DNA from 3 places in the Serratia sp. LTN-2 genome. Region 1 is predicted to be linked to each of the others. Evidence: predicted binding sites of a transcription regulator. Region 1 holds the regulator's gene; each other region holds the start of a gene.
What was found. The regulator Fur, encoded in region 1, represses iron uptake genes when iron is present. The targets are predictions, from matches to a motif close to ATAATAATGAGAACNACTATCAA.
Positions count from the first base shown of each region.

Region 2: the regulator Fur is predicted to act here: its motif matches at 2,174-2,196, upstream of ftnA (non-heme ferritin).
Region 3: the regulator Fur is predicted to act here: its motif matches at 2,928-2,950, upstream of feoA (ferrous iron transporter A).

Region 1 covers NZ_JCAXDO010000004.1:352,239-357,680, forward strand. The annotation lists gene chiP (chitoporin ChiP) at 1-345, shown strand, start outside; gene chiQ (ChiQ/YbfN family lipoprotein) at 392-718, shown strand; gene AC6BYQ_RS11600 (beta-N-acetylhexosaminidase) at 732-3,389, shown strand; gene fur (ferric iron uptake transcriptional regulator) at 3,638-4,084, opposite strand; gene fldA (flavodoxin FldA) at 4,414-4,953, opposite strand; gene ybfE (LexA regulated protein) at 5,218-5,442, opposite strand, start outside.
Region 2 covers NZ_JCAXDO010000005.1:222,017-227,458, forward strand. The annotation lists gene copD (copper homeostasis membrane protein CopD) at 1-793, opposite strand, end outside; gene yobA (CopC domain-containing protein YobA) at 796-1,179, opposite strand; gene ftnA (non-heme ferritin) at 1,503-2,021, opposite strand; gene AC6BYQ_RS12945 (DNA polymerase III subunit theta) at 2,366-2,596, shown strand; gene pip (prolyl aminopeptidase) at 2,628-3,581, opposite strand; gene dksA (RNA polymerase-binding protein DksA) at 3,759-4,184, opposite strand; gene AC6BYQ_RS12960 (carbon-nitrogen hydrolase family protein) at 4,554-5,300, shown strand; gene exoX (exodeoxyribonuclease X) at 5,327-5,442, shown strand, end outside.
Region 3 covers NZ_JCAXDO010000010.1:144,379-149,820, reverse strand. The annotation lists gene AC6BYQ_RS18775 (Tex family protein) at 129-2,462, shown strand; gene feoA (ferrous iron transporter A) at 3,069-3,293, shown strand; gene feoB (Fe(2+) transporter permease subunit FeoB) at 3,366-5,442, shown strand, end outside.

The sequences.
Region 1 (5,442 bases):
AACGCCAACGGCGAGAAAGCGGTGTACGCCGGCGTGATGTATGACCTCAGCAACTGGAACCTGCCGGGCATGGCGGTCGGCGGCTCTTATGTCTACGCCTGGGACGCCAAGCCGAGCACCAACCCGAGCTACGATCAGAGCCAGCGCCTGAAAGAGAGCGCCTGGAGCCTGGACGCGATGTACACCATCCAGGAAGGACGCGCCAAGGGCACGCTGATCAAGCTGCACTACACCCAGTATGACAACCACACCAACATCCCGAGCTGGGGCGGCGGTTACGGCAACATCTTCCAGGACGAGAAAGACGTCAAGTTCATGGTCATCGCGCCATTCACCATCTTCTGATGCGTTCCCCGGCCTCGCGGCCGGGGGCAGTTAAGGGAATTCAACGATGAAAAAAATCATGCTGATGTTGGCGGCCGCCGCGGCCTTGAGCGCCTGCGCGCAACCCGCCGCGCCGCCGGAAGACGCCAAATTGAAGCAGGCTTACAGCGCCTGCATCAACACCGCCGAAGGTTCGCCGGAGCGTCTGCAGCCCTGCAAGGCGGTGCTGAACGTGTTGAAACAAGAGAAGCAGCACCAGCAGTTCGCCGCGCAGGAAACGGTGCGGGTGATGGATTATCAGAACTGCATTATGGCGGTGCACAGCGGTAACGGTCAGGCTTACGACGCCAAGTGCGGCAAGCTGTGGCAAGAAATTCGCGATAACAATAATTAAGAAGGACGAGATCATGAACGCATTCAAACTGAGCGCGCTTGCCGCCTTGACGGCAACGATGGGATTCCTGGGCGGCATGGGAAACGCCATGGCCGATCAACAGCTGGTGGATCAACTGAGCCAGCTGAAGCTGAACGTAAAAATGCTGGATAACCGCGCCGGCGAAAACGGCGTGGATTGCGCGGCGCTGGGCGCCGACTGGGCCTCTTGCAACCGGGTGTTGTTCACCCTCAGCAACGATGGCCAGGCGATCGACGGCAAGGACTGGGTCATCTATTTCCACAGCCCGCGCCAGACCCTGCGGGTGGATAACGATCAGTTCAAGATAGCCCACCTCACCGGCGATCTGTACAAGCTGGAGCCGACCGCCAAATTCAGCGGTTTCCCTGCCGGCAAGGCGGTGGAAATCCCGGTGGTCGCCGAATATTGGCAGCTGTTTAGAAATGACTTCCTGCCGCGCTGGTATGCCACGTCCGGCGACGCCAAACCGAAAATGCTGGCGAATACCGACACCGAAAACCTGGACCAGTTCGTGGCGCCGTTCACCGGCGATCAGTGGAAGCGCACCAAAGACGACAAAAACATTTTGATGACGCCGGCTTCGCGCTTTGTCAGCAATGCCGAGCTGCAGACGCTGCCCGCCGGCGCGCTGCGCGGCCAGATCGTGCCGACGCCGATGCAGGTGAAGGTCCACGCGCAGGACGCCGATCTGCGCAAAGGGGTCTCGCCGGATCTGAGCACGCTGGTCAAGCCGGCGGCAGATGTCGTCAACCAGCGCTTTGCGCTGCTGGGCGTGCCGGTTCAGGCCAACGGCTATCCGATCAAGACCGATATCCAGCCGGGCAAGTTTAAAGGCGCGATGGCGGTGCCGGGCGCCTATGAGCTGAAGATCGGCAAAAAAGAGGCGCGGGTGATCGGCTTCGATCAGGCCGGGGTGTTCTATGGGTTGCAGTCGATCCTGTCGTTAGTGCCGACCGACGGCAGCGGCAAGATCGCTACATTGGACGCCAGCGACGCGCCGCGCTTCCAGTATCGCGGCATTTTCCTCGACGTGGCGCGCAACTTCCATAAGAAGGATGCGGTGTTGCGTCTGCTGGATCAGATGGCGGCCTACAAACTCAACAAATTCCACTTCCACCTAAGCGATGATGAAGGTTGGCGTATCGAGATCCCCGGTTTGCCTGAGCTGACGGAAGTCGGCGGCCAGCGCTGCCACGATCTGAGCGAAACCACCTGCCTGCTGCCGCAGTACGGCCAGGGGCCGGACGTCTACGGCGGTTTCTTCAGCCGTCAGGACTATATCGACATCATCAAATACGCCCAGGCGCGCCAGATTGAAGTGATCCCTGAGATCGACATGCCGGCGCACGCCCGCGCCGCGGTGGTGTCGATGGAGGCGCGCTATAAAAAGCTGCATGCCGCCGGAAAAGAGCAGGAGGCCAACGAATTCCGCCTGGTGGATCCGACCGATACCTCCAATACCACCTCCGTGCAGTTCTTTAACCGCCAGAGCTACCTGAACCCGTGCCTGGATTCTTCCCAGCGCTTTGTCGACAAGGTGATCGGCGAGATCGCCCAGATGCATAAAGAAGCCGGGCAGCCGATCAAAACCTGGCACTTCGGCGGCGACGAGGCGAAAAACATCCGCCTGGGCGCCGGCTATACCGACAAGGCGAAACCGGAGCCGGGTAAAGGCGTCATCGACCAGAGCAACGAAGACAAGCCGTGGGCCAAGTCGCAGGTTTGCCAGACGATGATCAAAGAAGGCAAGGTGGCCGACATGGAGCACTTGCCGAGCTACTTCGGCCAGGAGGTCAGCAAGCTGGTGAAGGCGCACGGCATCGACAGAATGCAGGCCTGGCAGGACGGCCTGAAAGACGCCGAGAGCGCGAAGTCGTTCGCCACCTCGCGCGTGGGCGTCAACTTCTGGGATACCTTGTACTGGGGCGGTTTCGACAGCGTCAACGATTGGGCCAATAAAGGGTATGAAGTGGTGGTCTCCAACCCGGACTACGTCTACATGGACTTCCCTTACGAGGTGAACCCGGACGAGCGCGGTTACTACTGGGGCACCCGCTTCAGCGACGAGCGCAAGGTGTTCAGCTTCGCGCCGGACAACATGCCGCAGAACGCGGAAACCTCGGTCGATCGCGACGGCAACCACTTCAACGCCAAGAGCGACAAGCCGTGGCCGGGAGCCTACGGGTTGTCCGCTCAGCTGTGGAGCGAAACCCAGCGCACCGATCCGCAGATGGAATACATGATCTTCCCGCGCGCGCTGTCGGTGGCCGAACGCGCCTGGCACCGCGCCGGTTGGGAGCAGGACTATCGCGCCGGCCGCGAATACAAAGGCGGGGAGACCCACTTTGTCGACACCAAGGCGCTGGAGAAAGACTGGCTGCGCTTCGCCAATATCCTGGGCCAGCGTGAACTGGCCAAGCTGGACAAAGGCGGCGTCGCTTATCGTCTGCCGGTGCCCGGCGCACGCGTAGCGGGCGGCAAGCTGGAGGCGAATATCGCGCTGCCGGGATTGGGCATCGAGTACTCCACCGACGGCGGCAAGCAGTGGCAGCGTTATGACGCCAAGGCCAAGCCGGCGGTATCGGGTGAGGTGCAGGTGCGTTCGGTCAGTCCGGACGGTAAACGTTACAGCCGCGCCGAGAAGGTCTAAGCCCGGCGCATCGGCCTGTCGTCATGGCGGCGGGCTGCTTAACGAAGGGGGAATGCGTCCGCCTCTGCGCGTGTCGGCGTGAAGCGGACGTGAAAGTGAGAGCAGTACGTGGAGTCGCAGTGCCGCTGCAATTGTAGTATTTCATGACATGATCTTTCCCCGGCTGGTCCGGGGATTTTTTTGCTCACCGTTCAGCAAGCATAAAAAAACCGCCTCAGGGTGAGGCGGTTTTTCATAGCCAGTCAGGCTTATTTCTTGTCGTGCAGCGTTTCGTCTTCGCGGCAGTCACCGGTTTCACAGTGGCCGTACAGGTACAGGCTGTGGTTGGTGAGCTTGATGCCGTGCTGCTTGGCGATATCACGCTGGCGCACTTCGATGGATTCGTCACTGAATTCGATCACTTTGCCGCAGTCCAGGCAAATCAGGTGATCGTGGTGATGCTGTTGGGTCAGTTCGAACACGGACTTGCCGCCTTCGAAATTGTGACGTGTCACAATGCCCGCATCGTCAAACTGGTTCAGTACGCGATAAACCGTTGCCAGGCCGATCTCTTCGCCCATATCAATCAGTTTTTTGTACAAATCTTCCGCACTGACGTGATGGCATTCCGGATTTTGCAGTACTTCCAGGATTTTGAGTCGCGGAAGCGTGACTTTTAAGCCGGCCTTCTTCAATGCGATGTTGTTGTCGGTCATGCGAATTCAGTCCTGTTACTATGCTAATCAAGTTGAGGCGTACTCGCCTGTGGCATCGGTCGGCACAAAGAGTTAATGCGTCTCATTATAGAACCGGTTGTACTAAATGGAAACCGCCGGTTGTTAACAAAGATATAATTGCACTATTGCATGTTTTGCATGCAACGCCTTGATGGGTGGGATAAACCGATAACTCAGTCTACCTTGACGGGGTGGGAAGTTACAAATCTGTAGCTTCTATCGCAGCAATCCCTGCTGCCGATGATGGCCCTGTGCGCACACTATGCACTTTACAGGGCCTTTGTTCAACCTTTCGCCAGTTGCGGCGTTTAGCCGACGATATCGGCCAGGCTCAGCTCTTCGACGATCTGTTTGACCCAGGCATCGACGCGCTCGTTGGTCAGCTCCGGCTGGCGGTCTTCGTCGATCGCGAGACCAATGAAGTGGTTGTCGTCCGCCAGGCCTTTGGAGGCCTCGAAGTGGTAGCCTTTGGTCGGCCAGTGGCCCACGATGGCCGCGCCGCGCGGTTCAATGATGTCGCGGATGGTGCCCATCGCGTCACAGAAGTATTCCGCGTAGTCTTCCTGGTCGCCGCAGCCGAACAGCGCCACCAGTTTGCCGTTGAAATCGACTTCTTCCAGCGTCGGGAAGAAATCATCCCAGTCACACTGCGCTTCACCGTAGTACCAGGTCGGGATACCCAGCAGCAGGATATCGAACCCTTCCAGGTCTTCTTTGCTGCTTTTAGCGATGTCGTGTACTTCAGAGACGTCGTCGCCAAACTGTTTCTGGAGAATTTTCTGGATCATTTTGGCAATGTTTTCGGTATTGCCAGTGTCGCTGCCAAAGAAAATGCCTACAGTAGCCATATCGCGTATAACCTTTAAATTCAAGTAATTGCATTACTCGATGCCAGCACTGCCGCCGCTGACGCCGATTAAAATGATGCCATGACAAGAGCCTTTCGCCACGGGGGCGGGCGCCGACAGGCGCAGTCTCTTGCCGGTAAATGCGTATCATGCCAGAAAGTGGCGCCGGGGTTTTATCGCATTTATGCGATGCCGGAGAATGAAGAAAAGCGTGGTCGATCCGGCGTTGTCCTTAACGCCGCGCCGCGCGTGCGGCCGAAGAGATCAATGTTCCGGCTGTTCTTCCGCCAGTTGCGCCAACAGCATCTGCTCGATGAGTTCGCTGCGGCTAATGTTGCGCTGTTCCGCCAGTTTGTTCAGGGCGTCCACCGCATCCGCGTTGATTTTCAGCTCTACGCGCCGCAATCCACGCACTTTATCGCGCCGTAACTGATTGCGCTTATTGATTCTAAGCTGTTCATCGCGGGAAAGCGGGTTGGTTTTCGGGCG
Region 2 (5,442 bases), on a different contig from region 1:
CGCGCTGCGCCAGCGCCGGTACACGGCTCATCGCCGGCACGATGGCGTAGCGATTGGCCAATGCCACCATCACCATCAGCGCCACCAGCGCGGTTTTGATCAGCAGCAGGCGCTGATAAGGGGAGCTGAGATTTAGCGGCCAGCCGCCGAGTATGATCAGGCTGTTGACGATGCCGGTAACGATCACCGCCGCCACCGCCAGGTGCCCCCAGCGCGAGAAACGGATCAGCGTGGTGATGGCGTCGCTGCGCCACTGCGGCGGCTGCAGGTAGCGCAGGCACACCAACAGCGGCACCAGGCAACCGAACCAGTAGCCGGCGGCCAGCAGGTGTACTGCATGGTTGGCGCGGTGCAACACGCCCAGCGCGCCTTCGTGCATCGCCGCGTGGCCGATGAACGCCAGGCTCACCAGCAGCAGCGCCGAACACAGCGCCAACGCCTGCGCACGCGGCCGTTCCGGCAGCAGCAGGCTCAGGATCGCCAGCAGCGACAGACCCAAATGCCAACGCCACACTTCGCCGAAGGTGGTGCCGAGTACCGCCCACCAGACCTCCAGCCGCCAGGCGTCTTCCCAACCGTCGCCCATCTGCCCGGCCTGGATGGCCAGCAGCGCCACGGCGGAAAGCCCGGCTACCCAGGTGCCGGCAAGCAGCAGCGGACGCACATCGCGGGAGAGGATCGGGGAGAGGCGCTGCGGTGACAATAAGGCGGTGAACAGACTGATGCCGAACATCAGCATCACCGCCGCAAAGTGCACCAAGCGACACAGAACGAACAGGGTCGCCAGACTCACGGTCAGTTTACGGTGAAGCTGTACTGGCCTTTGGTTTTATGCCCGTCGACCGACACCACATGCCAGCTGACGTTGTATTTGCCCGCGCTCAGCTCGCCTTCAATCGGCACGTTGACCTGGGTATTGTTGTTCGGATCGAGCTGCAGCTTGCCGGTTTTCACCACGGCGTTGTCCGGGCCGGTGATTTTCACGCCGCTGAAGTTCGGCTCGATGCCTTCGGAGAAGCTGAGGGTCAGCGCCTTCGGTGCCGGGCTGACGCTGGCGTCGGCCTTCGGCGTTTCCACTTTCAGGTGGGCGTGCGCCAGCGCTTGCTGTGAAGACAGGCCAACGAACAGGACGAAAACGGTGGAAAGCAGGCGACAGGAGGAACGAATTTTACCGATCACAGTGGTATCCCTTAACAGTAAAAGAGGGTCATAAGGGTTAAGGCCACAGCCAAGGCGATGTATCAGCGGCCCCAACCCACCGCAAATGATTGCGCCACGGGTAAACAGAAAACGGGTTGTATCGGCTAACCCGCTGTTTTGACTCTACCATCCCTGTAGCGTATCGCGGTAAATCATAACGACCACACCGCGGCAAGTCGAGCGCATCACTGGCATTTTGCGATCCGGCAGCACGTATCGCCGCATAACCGCGATAAACGCAGGGTAAAAAAAACCGCGCGTCAGGCTCGCCCGCGCGCGGTTTTTCGACGTTCTTCCGGGGCTCAAGCCTGGCCGTTACCGCCCTGGCCCATCGCGCCCATCTTCTTCAGATCTTTGTCGATGAAGAACAGACCTTTGCCGCTGGTGCCCACCAGCGCCAGCTTATCCAGCACGGATTTGAACAGCTTCTCTTCTTCGTGCTGCTCCGCCACGTACCACTGCAGGAAGTTGAAGGTGGAGTAATCATGAGAGGACATTGCCGCGTGCGCCAGCTCGTTGATCTGACGAGTGATCAGCTTCTCGTGTTCGTAGGTCTGCTCGAACACATCCGCCAGCGATTCGAATTCCACCGGCGGCGCGGCGATGGTGCCCAGCAGCGGCAGAGAGCCGGTATCGCTCAGGTAGTCGAACAGACGTTGCATATGCTGCATCTCTTCCTGAGAGTGCTCTTTAAGAAATGCGGCGGCGCCTTCAAAGCCTTTATCGCTGCACCATGCGCTCATCTGTAGGTACAGGTTGGCGGAGTAGAACTCCAGATTCAGTTGCTCATTCAGCTTTTGAGTCATTTCTTGCGTCAGCATAATGATTCCTTTTATTTTGCAGGTCATGAATTTAATTTCCGCGCATTATGCCCTGCTGCCGTAAAAATAAAAACACCTTATTTACACTCAAATCACATTAATTATAAAAATCATATATATCAACAAATTATAATATAAATACCACATTGAGAATTAACATGATAATTATTTTCATCTTTTAGTTTAATCAAAAAGCGAATCATTCTTATTTAAAAGAATAAATAGATTGCATTACTGCTGGATAAATATCGCTCCCGGCAACGGCGTAATGGGCTTGCCAAGCGCCGCCGGGTGGATTACCTTCTGCGCAGATTCAATGCGGCAAAGTAAGTAAGGAGCATAGCGTGGGTTACAATCTGGCCGAGCTGCCCAAAGAGGAAATGGACAGGGTGAATGTGGATCTCGCCGCCTCAGGCGTGGCGTACAAAGAGCGCTACAACATGCCGGTGATCCCGGAAGTGGTAGAGCGCGAGCAGCCGGAAGCGCTGCGCGATTATTTTCGCGAGCGCGTGGCGCATTACCGCGCCGAATCCCACAGGTTTTCGCGCCTGCCGTACGAGCCGAAGGCCAAATAAAAAAACCCGCCGTAACGGCGGGTTTTTTGCGTCACTTGCCGGCGAACCGGTCGGTAGCGATCATCAGTTGGTGCAAGATGCCCGGTTCGTCATACGAATGCCCCGCCCCTTCCACGATATGCAACTCCGCTTCCGGCCAGGCCTTGGCCAGATCCCAGGCGTTCTGCACCTGACAGGCCATGTCATAACGGCCGTGGACGATCACCGCCGGAATATGGCGGATCAGCGGCACGTTGCGCAGCAGCTGGTCGTCGCTTTCCAGGAACCCCAGATGGGTGAAGTAGTGGTTTTCAATACGGGCGAACGCCAGCGCGAAATCATCCTCGCCGAACGACGCAGACTCGCGGCTCGGCAGCAGCGTAACCGTCTCCCCTTCCCACACGCTCCACAGCTTGGCCGCTTCGAGCTGCACCTGCGGATCGGCCGAGGTCAGCCGCTGCCGGTAGGCGGCGATCACGTCTTTGCGCTCGTCATCCGACAGAATGGACAGCACGCGCTCCCATTTATCCGGGAAGAAGCGCGAAGCGCCGTCCTGGTAATACCAATGCAGCTCCTGCTTGCGCAGGGTGAAGATGCCGCGCAGCACCATTTCACTGACGCGTTCCGGGTGGGTCTGCGCATAGGCAAGCGCCAGCGTGGAGCCCCAGGAACCGCCGAACACCAGCCACTGCTCAACGCCGGCCATTTCCCGCAGCCGCTCAATATCGGCCACCAAATGCCAGGTGGTGTTGTTGTCCAGGCAGGCGTGCGGACGGGAACGGCCGCAGCCGCGCTGATCGAACAGCAACACCTTATAGCGTTCGGGATCGAACAGCTGGCGATGGTGCGGAGAGATGCCGCCGCCCGGCCCGCCGTGAATGAAAACCGCCGGCTTACCGTTCGGGTTACCGCTCAGCTCCCAGTAGATCCGGTGGCCATCCCCAGTGTCCAGCCAACCGCTGTCGTATGCCGCTAACGGCGGGTACAAACCTCGTAATTGTTCCATGGCGCTTTCCGTCTCTCTGTGAGTCATGCTTTCATCAAAGCGGAAGCCGCCCGGCAGGTCAACGGTAAAACCTGAAAACTCAAACGCGCGCCGGGAACTCGGCGCGCGTTTGCTCAAAATCACAACGACCTGCTTGCAAAATGCCCACAGGCCCGATCAGTTCAGGCCTTGTGATACTTACCCGCTTTTACGCATATGCGGCTCGCGCATCTCCTGCGCGGTTTTCGCCTCGATACTCAGTTCCGCCGTCGGGCGCAGCAGCAGGCGCGCCAGCCCGATGGGTTCGCCGGTTTCGCGGCAGTAGCCGTATTCGCCGTTCTGCAAACGCGCCAGCGCCGCATCGATTTTCGGCAGCAGGCGGCTTTCGCGATCCAACTGGCGGAACAGCAAGCGCAGATCCTCTTCGCGCGCCGCCTTGTCGGCCTCATCGCCCGTCGCTTCGCCGCCGTCGATCTCGCTCTTCAGCTCATCGATATGTAACAGCAGCTTTTGCCGCTCATCCTGCAGCAGCTGACGGAAAAACGCCCGTTGAACCGAGTTCATATAATCAGAATCCGGCATGGCCAGCAGTTGCTGCGCATCCGGTAATGCCATCACAGTCATTGCGTTCTCCGAACATTAAAAGTGTAATATTATAACATAATAATTATTTTTATCACCCGGTCATCCAAAAACAAAATTTCACGTGCAAACAGCCGGTTAAGAGCAATTCGCACTTTGTCGCTTGCATCCTGCCGGCTTTAGGCGGTTAATGGCTGAGCAAGCCACCCAATCATAGGTAACGAGAGGCCATCATGAGTAAGGGAATGGATAGCAAAAAAAATGCGAAGAAGAAGCCGTTGAAAACCCCAGCTGAGAAACGTGCGGAGAAACGCGCCAAAAAAGCGCATCCGTCTGGTGAGTAAGCGTCCTTCCATCCGTCATTAAACCCGCCAAGGCGGGTTTTTTATTGCCTTACAGGAGAGATGGCCGATGCCCCGCTTCACCCTCGCTGCCGTCCAATACCCCGCCGCCGCGGCCGATATCGCCTGCAATCTTGAGCGTCATCTTGAATTTATCGCGCAGGCAGCCGATCGGCAGGTGCAGCTGCTGGTTTTTCCCGAACTGTCGCTGAGCGGCTATGAGTTGGCCGAGGCGCCTGCATTGGCGCTGACTCTGGATGATCCCCGCCTGCAGCCGCTCAGTGCGGCGGCGCGAGCGCGACAGATGACGATCATCGTCGGCGCGCCCTTACGCAGCGGCCCGGCATTGTATATCGCCGCCTTGATTTTTCACCCCAGCGGCGCGCTAGCCACCTACACCAAACAGCATCTGCACGGCGCGGAACAGCAATACTTCTCGCCCGGTGTGGGCGGCTCGTTGCTGGCAATGCATCAGCAACGCATCGCGCTGGCTATCTGCGCCGACACCTCGCAACCCGCTCATGCCAGTGCCGCCGCACAGGCGGGTGCGCATATTTATGCCGCCGGCGTACTGATCTCTGAAGCGGGTTACGCGAAAGACAGCGCTGTGCTGGCGGGCTATGCCCGACGTTACGGCATGCTCACGCTGATGGCCAACCATGCGGCACCGACCAGCGGCTGGATCCCGGCGGGCCGCAGCGCCATCTGGGATGAAACGGGAGAGCGCCTGATTACCGCGCCGGGCGACGCCCCCGGGCTGGTCATCGCGAGCAGGAGCGCCGACGGTTGGCACGGCCGCCTGTGCCGGTTAAGCTAAAGCCTGACGGCAACGCGGAGGAAAGCATGACGTTACGCGTAATAGATACCGAGACCTGCGGGCTGGACGGCGGCGTGGTGGAAGTGGCCTCCCTCGATCTGCTCGACGGCCAGTTAACCAACCCGATGAGCGATCTGATCAG
Region 3 (5,442 bases), on a different contig from region 1:
CGCCGCCGCCTGCGCAGTTCTCTACGCCGCGGCCGCGCGGCGGCGGCCCGCTCCGCTGGCATTTTCCCCGATCAATCCGTATAACTGTCCCCTGTTTATTCACCGTTCTCAATACAGATACCAGACCTATGAATGACCCACTGAGCCGCATTATTGCAACAGAACTGCAGGCCCGGCCGGAGCAAGTCGACTCCGCCATCCGTCTGCTGGATGAAGGTAATACCGTGCCCTTTATTGCACGCTATCGTAAGGAAGTCACCGGGGGCCTGGACGACACCCAACTGCGCCAGCTGGAGACCCGCCTGGGTTATCTGCGTGAACTGGAAGATCGTCGCCAGACTATCCTGAAGTCGATCGATGAACAGGGCAAACTGACCGAACAACTGGCGGGGGCGATCAACGCCACGCTGAGCAAGACCGAACTCGAAGACCTCTACCTGCCGTACAAACCGAAGCGCCGCACCCGCGGCCAGATCGCCATCGAAGCCGGTCTGGAACCGCTGGCGGACACGCTGTGGCAAGATCCCCAGCAGCAGCCGGAGCAGCTGGCCGAACGCTACGTCGACGCCGACAAGGGCGTGGCGGACGTCAAAGCCGCCCTCGACGGCGCGCGCTATATCCTGATGGAGCGCTTCGCCGAAGACGCCGCGCTGCTGGCCAAGGTGCGCGACTACCTGTGGAAAAACGCCCATCTGGTGTCCAAAGTGGTCGAAGGCAAGGAAGAAGAAGGCGCCAAGTTCCGCGACTACTTCGATCACCACGAACCGATTTCTCAGGTGCCTTCGCACCGCGCGCTGGCGATGTTCCGCGGCCGCAACGAAGGCGTGCTGCAGCTGGCGCTGAACGCCGATCCGCAGTTTGAGGAAGCGCCGCGCGAAAGCCAGGCGGAGCTGATCATCATCAACCACCTCAACCTGCGTCTGAACAACGCCCCGGCCGACGCCTGGCGCAAGGCGGTGGTCAACTGGACCTGGCGCATCAAGGTGCTGCTGCACCTGGAAACCGAGCTGATGGGCACGGTGCGCGAACGCGCGGAAGACGAAGCGATCAACGTTTTCGCCCGCAACATGCATGATCTGTTGATGGCCGCACCGGCCGGCATGCGCGCCACCATGGGCCTCGATCCTGGCCTGCGCACCGGGGTGAAAGTCGCCGTGGTCGACGCGACCGGCAAGCTGGTGGCCACCGACACCGTCTACCCGCACACCGGGCAAGCGGCCAAAGCCGCCACCATCGTCGCGGCGCTGTGCATCAAACACCACGTGGAACTGGTGGCGATCGGCAACGGCACCGCTTCGCGTGAAACCGAGCGTTTCTATCTCGACCTGCAAAAGCAGTTCAGCGACGTCCGGGCGCAGAAAGTGATCGTCAGCGAAGCGGGTGCGTCGGTGTATTCCGCGTCCGAACTGGCGGCGCAGGAATTCCCGGATCTCGACGTGTCGCTGCGTGGCGCGGTGTCCATTGCCCGTCGCCTGCAGGATCCGCTGGCGGAGCTGGTGAAGATCGACCCGAAATCCATCGGCGTCGGCCAGTATCAGCATGACGTCAGCCAGAGCCAGCTGGCGAAGAAGCTGGACTCGGTGGTGGAAGACTGCGTGAACGCCGTCGGCGTCGACCTGAACACTGCGTCGGTGCCGTTGCTGACCCGCGTGGCCGGCCTGACGCGCATGATGGCCCAGAACATCGTCAACTGGCGCGACGAGAACGGCCGCTTCAGCAACCGTGAACAGCTGCTGAAGGTCAGCCGTCTGGGGCCGAAGGCCTTCGAACAGTGCGCCGGCTTCCTGCGCATCAACCACGGCGACAATCCGCTGGACGCTTCGACCGTTCACCCGGAAGCCTACCCGGTGGTGCAACGCATTCTGGCCGCTACCGAGCAGGCGCTGCAGGACCTGATGGGCAACGCTTCGGCGGTGCGCAGTCTCAAAGCGGTCGATTTCACCGACGACAAGTTCGGCGTGCCGACGGTCACCGACATCCTGAAAGAGCTGGAGAAACCGGGCCGCGATCCGCGTCCGGAGTTCAAAACCGCGACCTTTGCCGAAGGCGTGGAAACCCTCAACGATCTGCAGGTGGGCATGATCCTCGAAGGATCGGTCACCAACGTCACCAACTTCGGCGCCTTCGTGGATATCGGCGTGCATCAGGACGGCCTGGTGCACATCTCCTCGCTGGCGGACAAGTTCGTTGAAGATCCGCATACCGTGGTGAAGGCCGGCGACATCGTCAAAGTGAAGGTGATGGAAGTCGATCTGCAACGCAAACGCATCGCGCTGAGCATGCGGCTGGATGAGCAACCGGGCGAAGGTTCGCCGCGCCGCGGCGGCAATGCGCCGGCGCAAACGCGCGACAACGCCAATCGTTCGGCGGGCGGCAACAAGGCCAAACCGCGCAACGCGGCACCGGCCGGCAACAGCGCCATGGGCGACGCGCTGGCCGCGGCGTTCGGTAAGAAACGCTAAGCCAGAACCGTCAGGGCGGAGCCTGCTCCGCCCTTGCCGAGAAAGAAAACTTGCGGCATTTTTTGACCCGACTCAATAAACCTTCATCTTTTTATTTCCCGTTGCTGCGTGACCGCCCTCCCATTGTTAAAGCGGCAAAAATCCCTTCTGTAGCCGTTTATTAACAACGTCGTTAACACGCATTTTTCATTTTGCGAATTGTGAGCGAAACACAAATGGTTACCGCTCGTATTACGGCGGAATAATGTTATTGAATTGCCTTTCATCAGAAATAAATAAGGGAAAAACGCCATCAATATTTGCAAACGAGAAAACTCGGCTACAAATACGCAACTGATTTAACTCACCATTCTCATTTGTCGCCGAGTAAAAGCAGTGGTAAAACGGGGCTTATCAAAGCGACACAACCAAAAACTGCCGCCGCCATAATAATTGGTTACAATACCCTTACTTTTTGTATTGAACGCGATAATGATAATTACTATTATTTGCGCTCAATTTATTGCATGACCTTATGGATGAATAGCGCCGACGGCGTGGCATTTTCGCCGGCAACGTCCAATTATTATCAGCCCGATGTTCATCGGCACCCGGAAGGTTAATCACATGCAGCTTCAACCTAAACACACGTATAAAATCGCCGGCTTTTCCAGTGAAATTGCGCCGGCCTATCGCCAGAAACTGTTATCGCTCGGCATGCTGCCCGGCTCTTCATTCGAAGTGGTGCGCGTCGCACCGCTGGGCGATCCGATAGAAATTAAAACTCGCCGCGTCAGCCTGGTGCTGCGCAGGAAGGATCTGGCGCTGCTGCAACTCGACGGTCAGTCCTGAGCCGGCGCGCCCTCCGTTTGCCGACGCGCCTTTGCGCCGGCGCTGTTCTCCTTGAAGACGACACGCTGAACTATGAAAAAACTCACCATCGGTTTAATCGGTAACCCGAACTCCGGCAAAACCACGCTGTTCAACCAGCTGACCGGCGCGCGCCAACGGGTCGGCAACTGGGCGGGCGTGACGGTCGAACGCAAAGAAGGCCATTTCACTACCCCGCAGTCCGACGTGCGGCTGGTCGATCTGCCCGGCACCTACTCCCTCACCACCATCTCGGAACAGACCTCGCTCGATGAGCAGATCGCCTGCCACTACATTTTGAGCGGCGACGCCGATCTGCTGATCAACGTGGTCGACGCCTCCAACCTGGAGCGCAATCTCTATCTGACGCTGCAGCTGCTGGAGCTGGGCATTCCCTGCATCGTGGCGCTGAACATGCTCGACATCGCCAAAAGCCAGCATATCGATATTGACGTCGCCGCGCTGTCGGCACGCCTCGGCTGCCCGGTGGTGCCGATGGTCTCCACCCGCGCCGACGGCATCGGCGTGCTGAAGCAGATGATCGACAATCATCACATCAACGAGCAGCAGGCGCTGGTGAACTACCCGCCGCTGTTGCTGAAAGAGGTCGCCACGCTGAGCGACGCCATGCCGCAAACGCTGCCGGCGGCGCAGCGCCGCTGGCTGGCGCTGCAGATGCTGGAAGGCGACATTTACAGCCACCGGCTGGCCGGCCCCGCCGTCGCGCTGCTGCCTGCGGCTACCCAGGCATTGCAACAGCAGCAGCAAGAAGACCCGGCACTGGTGATCGCCGACGCACGCTACCAGTCTATCGCCACCCTGTGCGACGCGGTCAGCAACTCGCAGCAGGCGATGCCCAACCGCCTGACCGAGCTGCTGGATAAAGTGATCCTCAACCGCTGGCTGGGCGTGCCGATCTTCCTGCTGGTGATGTACCTGATGTTTCTGCTGGCGATCAACATCGGCGGCGCGCTGCAGCCGATCTTCGATATCGGCTCGGCGGCGATCTTCATCCAGGGCATTCAGTGGCTGGGTTATACCCTGCACTTCCCCGACTGGCTGACCGTCTTCCTGGCGCAGGGCGTCGGCGGCGGCATCAACACCGTGCTGCCGCTGGTGCCGCAGATCGGCATGATGTACCTGTTCCTGTCGTTCCTGGAAGATTCCGGCTATATGGCACGCGCGGCGTTCGTGATGGACCGCCTGATGCAGGCGCTCGGGCTGCCGGGCAAATCCTTCGTGCCGCTGATCGTCGGCTTCGGCTGCAACGTGCCGTCCATCATGGGCGCCCGCACGCTGGACGCCCAGCGAGAGCGGCTGATCACCATCATGATGGCGCCGTTCATGTCCTGTGGCGCGCGTCTGGCTATCTTCGCGGTCTTCGCCGCCGCCTTCTTCGGCCAGGACGGCGCCGGGGTAGTGTTCTCGCTGTACCTGCTCGGCATCGCGGTGGCGATTCTCACCGGCCTGGTGCTGAAATACACCATCATGCGCGGCGAAGCCTCGCCATTCGTGATGGAGCTGCCGGTCTATCACGTGCCGCACCTGAAAAGCCTGCTGCTGCAAACCTGGCAGCGGTTGAAAGGTTTCGTGCTGCGCGCCGGTAAGGTGATCGTGGTGGCCAGCATATTTATCGGCGGCCTGAACAGCTTCTCGTTCAGCGGCAAGACAGTCGATAACATCAACGACTCCGCGCTGGCCTCGGTCTCCAAGGTGCTGACGCCGCTGCTGCAACCGATGGGCGTCCACAGCGACAACTGGCAGGCCACCGTCGGGCTGGTGACCGGCGCGATGGCAAAAGAAGTGGTGGTCGGCACGCTGAATACGCTGTATACCGCCGAGCATATCAACAAAGAAGCGTTCGACGCCGCCAACTTCAATCTGCTCGATGAGCTGGGCGGCGCGCTGCAGGAAACCTGGGACGGCCTGAAAAACACCTTCAGCCTGAGCGTGCTCTCCAACCCGATCGAAGCCAGCAAGGGCGACGGCGAGATGGGCGTCGGCTCGATGGGGGTGATGAGCAGCAAATTCGGCTCGGGCATCTCCGCCTACAGCTACCTGATCTTCGTGCTGCTATATGTGCCTTGCGTCTCGGTGATGGGCGCCATCGCCCGTGAATCGAGCCGCGGTT